Regions from separate parts of the Microbacterium aurugineum genome, predicted to be linked through region 1. Evidence: predicted binding sites of a transcription regulator. Region 1 holds the regulator's gene; the other holds the start of a gene.
What was found. Region 1 encodes HrcA, which represses chaperone genes, less so after heat shock. Its sites were predicted from a motif close to TTNGCACTCGNNNNNNNCGAGTGCNAA; they were not measured.

Region 1 (7,022 bases):
CGGACAGCAGGAAGCCGACCTCGTCAAGGTCGACATCCTCCTCCAGGGCGAGAAGGTCGACGCCTTCAGCTCGATCGTCCACCGGGACAAGGCCTACGCCTACGGCACGATGATGGCCGAGCGCCTGCGCAAGCTCATCCCTCGTCAGCAGTTCGAGGTCCCGATTCAGGCGGCGATCGGCGCGCGCATCATCGCCCGTGAGACCATCCGGGCGATCCGCAAGGACGTGCTGGCGAAGTGCTACGGCGGCGACATCACCCGTAAGCGCAAGCTCCTCGAGAAGCAGAAGGAGGGCAAGAAGCGCATGAAGATGGTCGGCCGCGTCGAGGTCCCCCAGGAGGCGTTCATCGCCGCGCTCTCGGGAGACGTCGAAGGCAAGGACAAGAAGTAGTCGTGCCGCTGCCCGCGTATCCGCGGGGGATGACGCGTCATCCGCTCGTCGCTGTGCCCGAGGGCATGCTCGGCGAGGAGAACTCGACCACCGTGGCACCGGCGGTACGCGACGCGGTCGCGGCGCTGGTGAGCACGTGGGAGTTCAAGCGGCGCGCGGGTTTCGAGGCACCTGCGGGTGCACCGATGCCCGAACTCGAGGGCGTGCTCGCCAAGCGTGTCTTCGGCATCCGCTTCGCGGAGCCCGTGCGCGTCGTCTGGGCCGACGCGAGTGGTTTCGGTTACGAGACCCGTCCGGGGCATCCGATCTACGGCGAGGAGTCGTTCCGGATCGACGAGCGGGGCGTGTTCACCGCCCGGTCCGTCTCGCGCCCTTCGACCTGGTTCTGGCGGATGCTCGCGCCTGCGCTGCGGAGGATGCAGCGCTCGACCCACGCCGAGTACGTCCGGATCGTCCAGGAGGCGGCCAGGGCAGCGGAGGCGGAGAGCCCGCGCTGAGCGGTTCGGAGCCGGCATGTGACCTCGTGCGGCGCGTGGGGGTGTTCGCTCAGGCAACGCGAAGTAGGGTGGAGGTCATGCGGCGCGGGACTTTCCGAGACGACACGGTGGACTATGCGGCCGTGGGTGCGACCCATGCGCCCGATCTGATGCACTACCCGCCGGAGCGCAGCATCCCGGCGGAGGAATCCTGGCGGATCGGCAGCGGCGTCGAGCGGTTCCAGACCGCCGGGGAAGCTCTCCTGTCCTGGACGGCGCAGCGCGCTGCAGGGCTCTCGGTCGAAGACGTGCGGCCGGCACCCGGACCCGCATACGCGGGCGTGAGCTTCGACGCGGAGGGGAATCCGATCGCCCCGAGCAAGCGCGATGTCGAGCCCCGCTACGACGCCGAGGGCATGCCGTTCGTCGGCGCAGGGATGACGTTGCACCTGCGCGGACGAGTCGCGGGGATGCGCGCCGACGCCGAGCTCCGCGTGATCTCGGTCACGGAAGAGACCCGGCGCATCGGATTCGTCCTCGGCACCGTCGGCGGGTCCGTCGTCAGCGGTGAGGAGTCGTTCGACGTCGACTGGCGTGAGGACAACGACGAGGTGTGGTTCACCGTGCGAGCGTTCGACGCACCGAACGCCCTCATCTACCGGACGATTCCCGCTCTCATGAAGCGTCGTCGCCGCGAGCTGTTCGCGCGCTACCTGCGGGCGATCTCGCCGCTCTACGCGACCCCCGTCTGATGGCGGGACCGCTCCCTCTCGGAGATCCGGCGCCGACGGACGGGCATCTTCCCTCCGACCTCGTGATCGACCCGAACGTCCCGTTCTCCGCCTACCTGCACATTCCGTTCTGCACCGTTCGCTGCGGTTACTGCGACTTCAACACGTACACCTCGACCGAGCTGCGCGGGGCGAAGCAGGAAGACTACGCATCGACGTTGATCTCCGAGATCGCGCTCGCCCGTCGGGTGCTGGCTGATGCCGGGGCACTGCGTCCGATGGACACGGTCTTCTTCGGGGGTGGCACTCCGACACTCCTCCCCGCGGGAGACCTTGCCCGCATGCTCGAGGCGGCGACCGGAGCCTTCGGCCTCGCAGACGGGGCGGAGGTGACCGTCGAGGCGAACCCCGACACCGTGACCCCCGCGGTCGCCCGCACACTCGCCGACGCCGGCGTCACGCGGATGTCGGTGGGCATGCAGTCCGCCGTTCCCCACGTGCTCGCGTCCCTCGATCGCACGCACCGCCCCGAGAACGTGCGCACCGCGGTGGCTGCGGCGAAGGACGCCGGACTGGCGGTGAGCGTCGACCTGATCTACGGCGCACCGGGGGAGTCGCTCGCGGATTGGGAGGCCTCTCTCGATGCGGCACTCGCCCTCGAGCCCGACCACATCTCGGCGTACGCGCTCATCATCGAGGACGGCACCAAGCTCGCGCGCCAGATTCGTCGGGGCGAGGTCCCGACGCCGGACGATGACCTGCAGGCCGACATGTACGAGCTCGCCGATGCCCGCCTCGGGGCCGGGGGTTTCGATTGGTACGAGGTGAGCAACTTTGCGCGCACTCCGGAGCGACGCTCGCGGCACAACCTTGCCTATTGGCGGGGGACTGACTGGTGGGGGTTCGGCCCCGGTGCGCACAGCCACGTGGCCGGTCTGCGGTGGTGGAACGTGAAGCACCCGGCCGCCTACGCGCAGAGGCTCGCGGCATCCGAGTCGCCGGCGGCGGGAACCGAGCGCCCCGATGAGGAGTCGCGCACGCTGGAGCGGATCCTGCTGCTCAGCCGGATCCGCGAGGGGATCGCCGTCGATGAGGTGCCCGCCGGGAACCGGAGCCGGGTCGCGGGCCTCATCGCCGATGGCCTCGTCGACCCTGCGGCCGCGATCCGGGGGCGCATCCAGCTGACTCTGCGAGGGCGGCTCCTCGCGGATGCCGTGGTACGTGCGCTGACCGACTGACGCCGGAGCGCTGTCAGCCCGGAAGCAGGTCCATGCCCGCGGTGCGGCGCTGCGGCACCGTCGCACTGACCGTATCGAACACCCGCGTCCGACGCTCGGAGCCGTACACGGGCCAGCCCGGATCTCCGCCGCTCACGAACCCGACCCACGCTGTGTTCATCTCGGTCGCGAGTGCGCCCGGTGCCGCGGTGCCGGCGAGTCGTCGCGCCTCCTCATCGTCGAGCCGGTCGAACACGAAGCCGAGTTCGAGCGCATGCGCCGCTCGGAGGGCTCGAACGGGACTGGGCCACGCGAATTCGTAGACGTGCGTGCTCTCGGGGCGTGCGGATGCCACACGGCTCAGCGGTGCGCGCAGCATCATGTCGGTGACGAGTTGCCCGAAAACCTCTCCCGTGTTGGCTCCGGGGAATGCGGACCGGTACTCGGACACCGAGCGGCGCGGGATGCGCGAGAGGAGACGTGCGGCCTGCAGCTTGAACTCGCTGATGCCGGCGAGCGCCTCGGGCGGGAACCACAATCGGTACTCGTCGGTGTTGCTGCCGATGAGCAGTGGCGTGTCGATCTCGCCGAGGACCTCGTGAGGGGACCGCGGAAGGCTGTCCGGATCGATCGCGATCTGGAAGCCGGGTGCGCCGCCGAGCGGGGAGGAGCCTGCGGACTGTTCTCTCCTCGCGTCGAGGAGCTGCGCGGGCGAGAGCGCGGCGAACGAGTCCCGATCGGCGTGGACCCCGAGGCGCTTCGCGAGCTGCGCCGTCACACGTCCCGCCTTCTTCGGGGTCTGCGCCTGGAGCGGGCCCGACTCGATGATCGCGCGACTGATGAGAGCGCGGGAGTCGTCTCGGGCGAGCAAGGCCGCCACGATCGCGCCGCCCGCCGATTCCCCCATCGCCGTGATGTGTGATGGATCCCCGCCGAACGCCGAGATCTCGCGGTGCACCCACTCCACGGCCGCAGCAGCGTCGCGCAGACCGAGATTGCGGGGGGCGCCGTCGAGGACGGAGAAGCCCTCGGAACCCAGACGGTAGTTGATGGAGACGAAGACGATGCCCGCCCTGGCGAACACCGCCCCGTCGTAGAGCGGCAGCGCGGCAGTGCCCCGCTCGAGCGCTCCGCCATGGATCCACAGCAGCACGGGGGCATCGGACGCGTCGGTCGGAGCCCACACGTTCGCGGTCAGGATGTCGTCACCGTCGAGGATCACCGACCCCAGCAGCTCGCCGATCGGACCCGCGTACGGCACCTGCGGTGAGGTCGGGCCGAAGCGGGTGGCCTCGCGGACGCCGGACCAGGCATCGACCGGCTGGGTGGCGCGGAATCGGTTCGCCCCGAACGGCGCCTGCGCATAGGGAATGCCGAGGTAACGGACGACCCCGCCCTCCTCGGTGCCGCGGACGATGCCGCACGACAGGGTGGCCTGGGGTGAGGTGGTCATGAGCGTCATCCTAGGGTTGTGCGTCTGCAGTACGGAGATCACCGAGCTGAACGGGGTAGGATTGGCACTCTGAACGTCCGAGTGCCAGCGGAAGGGAAGGCGATGGTCACAGAGCGAGGACTCCAGGTTCTCCGCGCGATCGTGCAGGACTACGTCGAGACCCACGAACCCGTCGGCAGCCGTTCCATCGTGGACCGCCACTCCTTCGGCGTTTCCGCGGCGACCATCCGCAACGACATGGCGCTGCTCGAAGACGAAGAACTCATCACGGCGCCGCACACGTCTTCAGGGCGGGTGCCCACCGACAAGGGCTATCGCGTCTTCGTGAATCATCTCGCGCAGCTGCGACCGCTCTCCTCGGCGCAGCGCTCCGCCATCGAGTCGTTCCTCGGCGAGCCGGCCGACCTCGACGACCTCATGGTGCGCACGGTCCGGGTGCTGACCCAGCTCACCGGCCAGGTCGCACTCGCGCAGTACCCCTCGTTCGCCCGCGCACACGTCACGCACGTGGAGCTCGTCGCGCTGGCGCCCAATCGGCTCCTGATCGTCCTCGTCACCGACGCCGGGGGAGTGTCGCAGCGTGTGGCCATGTTGCCGGAGGCGATCGACGAGGCCGAGATGGCGGTGCTGTGGGCGCGCCTGTCCGCGCTGATCACGGGGCAGGGCATCGGCGAGGCATCCGACCGGCTTCAGGGGCTGCTCGCGGCGGATGAGGTGGCCAAGGACCGCGTGCTGCGCTCGATCGCCGGTGTCGTGATGGATGAACTCGGCGGGTTCCGGCAGGAGCGTCTGGTGATGGCGGGTGCCGCCACCCTCGCACGTCGAGAACAGGACTTCCGTGGAAGCATCCATCCGCTTCTCGAAGCGATCGAGGAGCAGGTGACGCTGCTGCGGCTGATGAGCGAGATGGTGACCGACGAGCACGGACTCGCGGCCAGCATCGGCACGGAGAACGCGCCGTTCGGCCTCGGTGAGGCATCGATCGTCGCCAGCAACTACGCCGCCCCCAGCGGTACGGCGCGAGTCGGCGTCATGGGGCCGACGCGCATGGACTACCCGAGCAACCTCGCCGCAGCACGGGCCGTAGCCCGCTACCTGTCGCGGATGCTCGACGAAGATGAGGCAGGCCGCTGACGCGGCCGCCGAGAGAACACACGCAGAAAGGCGATTGTGGCGGACCACTATGAGGTTCTCGGGGTGTCCCGGGACGCTTCCACCGACGAGATCAAGAAGGCGTATCGACGTCTTGCGCGACAGCTGCACCCGGATGTGAATCCCGGTGAGGACGCAGCGGAGCGCTTCAAGCTCGTCACCCACGCGTACGACGTCCTCAGCGATGACGACTCGCGTCGCCGCTACGACATGGGCGGCGGGGACGGCGCTGCCGGCAACTTCGGCGGCTTCGGCGGCTTCGGGGACATCTTCGAGACGTTCTTCGGCGCGTCGCAGGGCGGTGGGCGCGGCGCGCGTCCGCGTTCGCGTCGGGAGCGCGGGCAGGACGCACTCGTGCGGGTGTCCCTCGACCTGGGCGATGTGGTGTTCGGTGCACATCGCGACATCGAGGTCGATACGGCCGTGCTGTGCGAGACCTGTCAGGGGTCCTGCTGCCAGGAGGGCACCTCGCCCGTCACGTGCGACATCTGCGGTGGCTCGGGGCACGTGCAGCGACAGGTGCGGAGCCTCCTCGGCAACGTCGTGACCTCCCAGCCGTGCGGCACCTGCGAGGGGTACGGCACCACCATCCCGCATCCGTGCGGCACCTGCGGCGGGCAGGGACGCGTGCGCTCGCGTCGGACGGTCTCCCTCGACATCCCGGCCGGCGTCGAGACCGGACTCCGCCTCCAGCTCCCCGGTTCCGGGGAGGTCGGCAAGGCGGGCGGTCCGAACGGAGATCTGTACGTCGAGGTGACGGTCAACGCCCACCCGGCGTTCAGCCGTGACGGCGATGACCTGCTCGCGACGCTCGAAGTGTCGATGACCGACGCGATCCTCGGCACCGAGACCACGATCCAGGGACTGGATGGTGAGGTCGATCTCGAGATCCGGGCCGGCGTGCAGTCCGGTGACGTGCTGACCATCAAGGGGCGAGGCATCACCCCGCTCCGTGGCACGCAGCGCGGTGATCTGCGCGTCGGCGTCCAGGTGCTCACCCCGACCAGACTCGATTCGGCGCAGCGGGCTCTCATCGAGGACTTCGCGAAGAAGACCAAGGCCCCGGACCCCCAGCTCGCGCAGTTCCAGCAGGGCCTCTTCTCGAAGCTCCGCGATCGTTTCCGCAGCCACTGATCATGGCTCTGCACTTCTTGGTCGAGTCGGCCTCGGACGCGGTTGTCGGCGATGTCGTCTCCTTGACCGGGGCCGAGGCGAAGCACGCGGCCGTCGTCCGTCGACTTCGAGTCGGTGAAGAGGTGACCGTCGGTGACGGAGCCGGAGTGTGGCTGACCGGTGCAGCGGAGGAGGTGTCCCCGACACGCGTGGAGGTGCGAATCGCCCGGCGCTCGGAGCACCCGGCTCCGTCTCCGCGGATCACCCTCGTCCAGGCGCTGGCGAAGGGCGACCGGGACGAGCTCGCCGTGCAGGCGGCCTGCGAGCTCGGAGTCGACGAGATCGTGCCCTGGCAGGCGGCGCGCAGTGTCTCCCGCTGGGAAGGGCCGAAGGCGGTGAAGGGCCGCGAGCGGTGGGCGACCATCGTCCGCGAAGCCGCCAAGCAGGCCCACCGCTCGTGGCTTCCGGACGTCGTCGCCCCGGCGTCGA
Region 2 (7,022 bases), 1.2 Mb from region 1:
GGGGATCACGTATGCGAACGAGGAGGAGTCGCAGACCGCGGCGCGACTGACGCGCGAGGGCTTCGACGCCGGTTCCCTCTGGGTGGTCGGCTACGACGGCGACGTCCCGCTCTGGACCGCCGTGGAGCGTGACTCGCAGAACTCCTGTCTGATCTACGACGGATCCACCGACGATTCCCCGCAGACGTGCCTCGATCCCGAGACGATGCAGGAGCAGGGGGCGAGTCTGGTCCTCAACGTCGTCGACGCCGATTCCGGTGCCGTCACGCACTTCGAACTGGCCTCGAGCACGGGCGCCGGCTACCTCGTCATCACCCACGAAGCGGACGCCGCCGGTGCAGCCGAGGACTGACGCCGAGGAGCTTCGGGCGCTGCAGCAGCGGGCCTACGGCCGCGGGACACGGCTGACGGAGGGGGAGGCCGAGCGCCTGCGCGAGCTGGAGGAGCAACGCCGCTCTCCGATCGAGTCCCCGCCGTCGGCAGTCGACGAAGCCGGTGCAGATCCCTCGGCGGACGACGAGGATCCCGCTGCGGAAGAAGCGCCTGCGGACGCGTCGGTCGAACCTTCCGTGCCGGTCGCGCCTGCCGTCAGCGACGAACCCGTGCCTCGCCGGGGCGCGCTGCGGCAGCACGTCGTGGCTGCGATCGCGGGGGTCGCCGTCGTGCTCGCGGTCGGCATCGGAGCCGGCTGGGCACTGTTCTCGCCGCGGGTCGCGAGTATTCCCCTGACCGGAGAGCAGCAGCAGCGACGCGCCGAACTCTCGGCCTCGACGTTCGATCCCGGCTCCGTCCGTGCGATCGCCGAGTCGGACGACGCCCTGGTCTGGTACGCGACCAGGGAGGACGGCGCCCTGAGCTGCATGGTCCTCGATGTGAGCGGTCGGGAGCAGACGGACTGCCTCCCCGTCGACGAGGTCGACAACGGGTTGACCGCGGTTCTCCCCGTGGAAGCGGACGGGACGATCGGTGAGGAGTCTTCCGGCGACGGGGCCTTCGGCGTGGAGACGGTCATCGCCACGTTGCGCCTGTCGGTCGACGGTGAGCCGATGGTGGGGATCCAGCGCTGGGGCGGACCGTCGTCGCTGGCGGCGGAGTTCCCGGAAGAGGTGCGCGATCGCGCCGAGGAGCTGGCAGCGGACGGCTTCGGCTTCGGGCTCTCATTGATCACCATGTTCCGGGGGGAGCCGGTCTGGCTCGCCGACCGCCTCTCGGCGCAGGGCACGACGGACAGGTGCCTGATCGTCGACGCGGGCGGACCCATGGCGTGCGTACCGTTCGAGACGGCGGTGGAAGGAGGGCTCGCCACGCAGGTCGTCGACGACGACACGCGCGACGGCAGGGCGACGATCACGGCGCTCGAGCTGAGGTTCACGGGGCAGCAGAACGCGTATCTGGTGGTCGCCGAGGGCGTGCCCGTCGCCACCGTCCCGCCGGGCGAGTCGTTCTTCGTCGAGGCGCCACCCGGAGACCCGATCGAGATCGCACCGCCGGGGGCGGGAACCGGCGGCTGAAAACGGATCAGCTCGCGGCGGAGACCCGGTCGGCGAGGATCGCCACGCGTCGATCGCCGATGCGGGCGAGGATCAGCGTCGCCTCCTGGTCTCCCCGCAGCGTGAGCTTCTTGCGGAAGGCCGCCGGGTCGACGTCGACCCCACGCTTCTTGATCTCGAGTCGGCCGATGCCGTGCGCCTTCAGCGCTGTGCTGATCGCCTTGGGGTTCGCCGGCATCGTCTCGCGCACGCGGAAGGACTGTACGAAGGGGCTCGTCAGCGCCGAATCGGAGGTCAGGTAGGCGATGTGCTCGTCGAGCATCCCGGCGTCGAGGCTCCTGGCCACATCGCCGATCAGACGCGCACGGATGACGGCACCGTCGGGTTCGTGCAGGAAGGCGCCGAGCTCACGCACCGGCTCATCGACGGCATCTGCGGGTGCGGTGAGCTCGTGAGACCGGTCGTCGCGGATCACCAGGGCCGCGCGGCGAACCCCCTCACGGGCGAGGGCGCCGCTCCACACCACGAGCTCGACGACACTGCCGTCGGCACTCACCCACTGCGACTCCGCGTCGGCGGGCAGCGCATCCCGGTCGTGCGCGGGGCCGAGCTTGATGCCCGTGGACACGCGGCGGGCGACGTCGAACGCCCAGTCGAGGGAGGGGGAGTAGTCGTCGGCCGACACGCGCCGCGTCTCCCCGTGACCGGAGGTGCGTCGGGCGGGATCCATCCAGATCGCCCGGTCGTCCGCAGCGGGCATCGTCTCGAAGGCGTCTTCGGCGGTGTCATGGCGCACCACTGCGCCGTCACCGAACGGCGCGAGGTTGTAGGCGGCGATCGCGGCGGTGACCTCATCGGCGTCGACCGCCAGCACGTCGAGTCCGGCGCCGGTGAAAGCCAGCGCGTCGCCGCCGATCCCGCAGCCGAGGTCGGCGACAGCGGTGAATCCCGCGCTGCGGATCCGCTGCGCGTGGCGAGCGGCGACTCCGAGCCTGGTGGCCTGCTCCAGGCCCGCCCGGGTGAACAGCATGCGTCCGGCGAACGGTCCGAACTTGGCGGAAGCCTTGGAGCGCAGGTGAGCCTGCCCGACGACCGCGGAGACCAGGTCGGGGGAGTGGCCGGCGGCGCGCAGCCTCGAGACCGCGCGAGCGACGTCGGCACTCGATCCGACCGTCCCGACCGCGTCGAGGAGTTCGAGACCGGCGGGGGTCAGCAGGGCGCGCAGCTCGGACATCTCCACGCCCTCAGCCTAATTCCCCGCCACGCGCGGAGCCGTGTCGAGCGGGTGTGCTGGCACTCGCATTGCGTGAGTGCCAGCACACCGCCTACACTGGCATTAGCACTCTCGGGTTGAGAGTGCGAACAAGTCTTTCGTGTCAGCGTCAAGAAAGAAGAGGTAGACCGTGTCGGTTTCCATCAAGCCGCTCGAGGACCGGATCGTCATCAAGCAGGTCGAGGCCGAGCAGACCACCGCGAGTGGCCTGGTCATCCCCGACACCGCCAAGGAGAAGCCCCAGGAGGGCGAGGTCGTGGCGGTCGGCCCCGGCCGTATCGATGACAACGGCAACCGTGTTCCGATCGACGTCGCCGTCGGCGACCGCGTGCTCTACAGCAAGTACGGCGGCACCGAGGTGAAGTTCGGTGCAGACGAGTTCCTCGTCCTGTCCGCTCGCGACGTCCTGGCGGTCGTCGTCCGCTGATCTGCGGAACCTGATCCGGCCCCTCCGAGGGGCAGGGTCGAGGTCCTCGAAGGGGCCCGGATGCTTCGGCATCCGGGCCCCTTCTGCATTCCCGGCGCTAGTGTTGTGCGGTGACCCCTGAGACGACCCGCGCCACCCGGACCGCGGGGGTCGCGTACGCCGGAGCCGCCTACCTGCTTTGGGGCGTGCTTCCGCTCTACTTCCTCCTGCTCGCACCGACCGGGCCGTGGGAGGTCGTCGCCTGGCGGGTGCTGCTGTCGTTCGTGTTCTGCCTCCTGCTGCTCACCGTCACCCGCGGGTGGGCCGCGTTCCGAGCGATCCTCCGGCAGCCCCGCCTGCTCGGCTGGACGGCGCTCGCCGGGCTCCTGATCTACGTCAACTGGCAGGTGTTCCTGATCGGAACCCTCAGCGACAACGTGATCGAGACGAGCCTTGGCTACTTCATCAATCCGATCACCACGGTGCTGCTCGGGGTCTTCGTCTTGAAGGAACGCATCCGCCGGCTGCAGTGGGCCGCGATCGCCATCGCCGCGATCGCCGTCGTCGTGATCATCGTGGCCTACCGTGCCTTCCCGTGGATCGCGCTCTCGCTGACCGCATCCTTCGGTATCTACGGACTCATCAAGAAGAAGATCGGTCCGGCGGTCGATGCCGTCAGCGGGCTCACCCTCGAGTCGTTCTGGCTGATCCCGATCGCCGTCGCGCAGCTGATCGTGGTGTCGATGACGCCGGCGGGCATCACGATGGGCGCGAACGGAGGGGTGCACGCTCTGCTGCTGGCGTTCGCGGGAGTCGCGACGGCGGTACCGCTGCTGTTGTTCGCCGCGGGAACCCGGCGGATCAACCTCACGGTGATCGGCATGATCCAGTTCATCACCCCGGTGATGCAGTTCCTCATCGGCGCCGTCGTCCTGAAAGAGCCGATGCCGCCGGAGCGCTGGGCGGGATTCATCCTCGTCTGGATCGCCATCGCCGTGTTCCTCGTCGATCTGCTGCTCGCCGGGCGCCGCGGCCGTCGGATCGCTGCGACCGAACTCGTCTGAACCCGGGTCTCTTCTCCGCCCGAACCCGGTCTCGGATCGTTAACGCACCGAGATACTTGCGATCCCTGCACGCGGGTATCACGGCCTAGTGTTAGAGCACCCGCCTGTGGTCACAATCCACGTTCAGTTACGCAAGGGAGCATCATGAACGCACTGAAGGGCTCGCGCACCGCGAAGGTCTTCGCCGGGATCGCTTTGATCAGCGCATCCGCCATCGTCGTCGCCGGCTGCAGCAGCACGCCGAACGCCGAGCCGAGCGAGGGTGGTGAGAAGCCGGCCGTCGATCTGACGCTCAAGCTCGGCTCGCTCCTGCCCGCGACCGGTTCGCTCGCGTTCCTCGGCGCTCCGATGGAGGCCGGTGTCCAGCTGGCCGTCAACCAGATCAACGAGGCTGACGCCGGCGTGACCATCGACCTCACCACCGCCGACGAGGGCGACCTCGACAACAAGGCGTATGAGACCTCGATCACCAACCTGCAGAACGCCGGCATCACGGCCATGGTCGGTGCCGCATCGTCGAGCGTCACCAAGCTCATCCTCGACGGCAACGCCGGTGCGGGCATCCTCACCGTCTCGCCGTCGAACACGTCCCCGGACTTCACGGGCATCAACCCGCTGTACTTCCGCACGGCACCGAGCGACAACCTCCAGGGCGAGGTCCTCGGCAACGAGATCGCCGAGGACGGTCACAAGACGCTCGGCATCATCTACCAGAACGACCCGTACGGCACCGGTCTCTTCGAAGCCATCAAGGCGACGTTCGAGAGCACCGGCGGCGAGGTCGTCGCGGATGCGTCCTACAACCAGGGTGACGGCCAGTTCAACGCGCAGGTCTCGGAGATCGCTGCGGCGAACCCCGACGCCGTGGCCGTCGTGTCGTACGACCAGTTCGCGACCATCGCGCCGCTCCTCGGCAACGCCGGGGTCGACACCGGGTCGCTGTACCTCGTCGACGGCAACCTCAAGGACTGGGGCACCGACATCCCCGTCAGCCTCGAGGGCTCGAAGGGCACCCGCGCCGGCGCCGAGCTGCCGCAGGATTTCCTCGACCAGCTGAACGAGGTCTGGACGGCTGACGGCAACGACCCGATCGACGCCGTGACGTACTCCGCCGAGGCGTACGACGCCGTGGTCCTGATGGCGCTGTCGGCTCTGGCCGCCGGCTCGGTCGAGGGTGCGGACATGGCGGAGCAGATGCGCACCGTCTCCGGTGGCGACGGCGATGGCGAGAAGTGCTCCACGTTCGCGGAGTGCGCCGACATCATCAACGGCGGCGGCACCGCGGACTACGACGGCCTCTCCGGCGACATCACGTTCGACGAGAACAACGACCCGAAGGGCGCCGCGATCGGCGTCTACGAGTTCGACGCCGACAACGTCACCTCGCGCATCAAGTAATCGCGCACAGGAAGGCCCCGGATGCACGCCATCCGGGGCCTTCTTCTGTGCGGTCACCCTGCTCCGGTCGCAAAAAGGCTCGGTATCCGCGCGGATACCGAGCCTTTTCGCGACCGGAACGTCAGGCGGCGTCGGTCCCGAGCGTCCCCAGGTAGAGGCCGATGACCTTCGGATCGTTCAACAGCTCGCGACCGGAACCCTCGTAGGCATCCTTGCCCTGATCGAGCACGTAACCGCGGTCGCAGATCTGCAGGCAGCGCCGGGCGTTCTGCTCCACCATGATCGTCGTCACGCCGGCCTTGTTGATGTCGGAGACCCGGATGAAGGCATCGTCCTGCCGCACGGGGGAGAGGCCGGCCGACGGCTCGTCGAGCAGCAGCACGGAGGGGTCCATCATGAGCGCTCGGGACATCGCGACCATCTGCCGCTCACCGCCCGAGAGCGATCCGGCGCGCTGCTTGAGGCGCTTGCCGAGCTCGGCGAAGATGCTGCTCACGAACTCGAGGCGCTCGGCGAAGATCTTCGGATTCTGGTAGAGCCCCATCTCCAGGTTCTCCTGGATCGTGAGCGAGGGGAACACGTTGTTCGTCTGCGGCACGAAGGCCACACCGCGGCGGACGAGCTTGTCGGCCTTGAGGCCCACGATGCTCTCGCCCTTCACCGTGACGTCGCCCGAGCGGATCTCGACCATGCCGAAGATCGCCTTGAGCAGGGTCGACTTGCCGGCGCCGTTCGGTCCGATGATGCCGATCAACTCGCCCTTGTGGGCCACGAGGTTGGCTCCGTTGAGGATGTTCACTCCCGGCAGGTAGCCGGCGTGCACATCGGTCAGCTCGACGATGACGTCGTCGTTCTTGATCTCGTTGCGTTCGACGGGGGCGTCGGTCATGACTTCTTCTCCTCGATGTCCTCGGCCTCTTCTTCGGCCTCGACCTCGGTCTCGATCTTCTCCCGGATGCGGATCGCGTCCTCCTCCGAGATCACGGGGAGGCGACCGGTGACGGCACCGAGATCGAGATCCTGGTGCGCCCCGAGGTAGGCGTCCACGACGGCGGGGTCCTCCATGACCTGGTCGGGCGGCCCCTCGGCCACGACCCGCCCCTCGGCCATCACGACCACCCAGTCGGCGATGTGCCGGACCATGTGCATGTCGTGCTCGACGAACAGCACGGTCATCCCCTGCTCCTTGAGGTCGAGGATGTGCTCGAGCAAGGACTGCGTGAGGGCGGGATTGACGCCGGCCATCGGCTCATCGAGCATGACCAGGGTCGGATCGCTCATGAGGGCGCGGGCCATCTCGAGGAGCTTGCGCTGACCGCCCGAGAGTGATGCCGCGAAGTCCTGCTCCTTGGCGTCGAGCTTGAAGCGGGTGAGGAGTTCGTGCGCGCGCG

Region 2: groES (co-chaperone GroES) is a predicted target of HrcA. The motif match lies at 2,781-2,807, and genes of this name have one in related genera.

What each region holds. Positions count from the first base shown of each region.
Region 1 covers NZ_CP078078.1:1,442,104-1,449,125, forward strand. Annotated here, with positions in the region: gene lepA (translation elongation factor 4) at 1-391, shown strand, start outside; gene KV397_RS06995 (DUF1990 domain-containing protein) at 394-888, shown strand; gene KV397_RS07000 (DUF1990 family protein) at 966-1,619, shown strand; gene hemW (radical SAM family heme chaperone HemW) at 1,619-2,836, shown strand; gene KV397_RS07010 (carboxylesterase/lipase family protein) at 2,850-4,268, opposite strand; gene hrcA (heat-inducible transcriptional repressor HrcA) at 4,371-5,402, shown strand; gene dnaJ (molecular chaperone DnaJ) at 5,439-6,554, shown strand; gene KV397_RS07025 (16S rRNA (uracil(1498)-N(3))-methyltransferase) at 6,557-7,022, shown strand, end outside.
Region 2 covers NZ_CP078078.1:2,593,914-2,600,935, reverse strand. Annotated here, with positions in the region: gene KV397_RS12460 (hypothetical protein) at 1-352, shown strand, start outside; gene KV397_RS12455 (hypothetical protein) at 336-1,511, shown strand; gene KV397_RS12450 (class I SAM-dependent methyltransferase) at 1,519-2,724, opposite strand; gene groES (co-chaperone GroES) at 2,894-3,190, shown strand; gene rarD (EamA family transporter RarD) at 3,301-4,233, shown strand; gene KV397_RS12435 (ABC transporter substrate-binding protein) at 4,378-5,631, shown strand; gene KV397_RS12430 (ABC transporter ATP-binding protein) at 5,753-6,520, opposite strand; gene KV397_RS12425 (ABC transporter ATP-binding protein) at 6,517-7,022, opposite strand, start outside.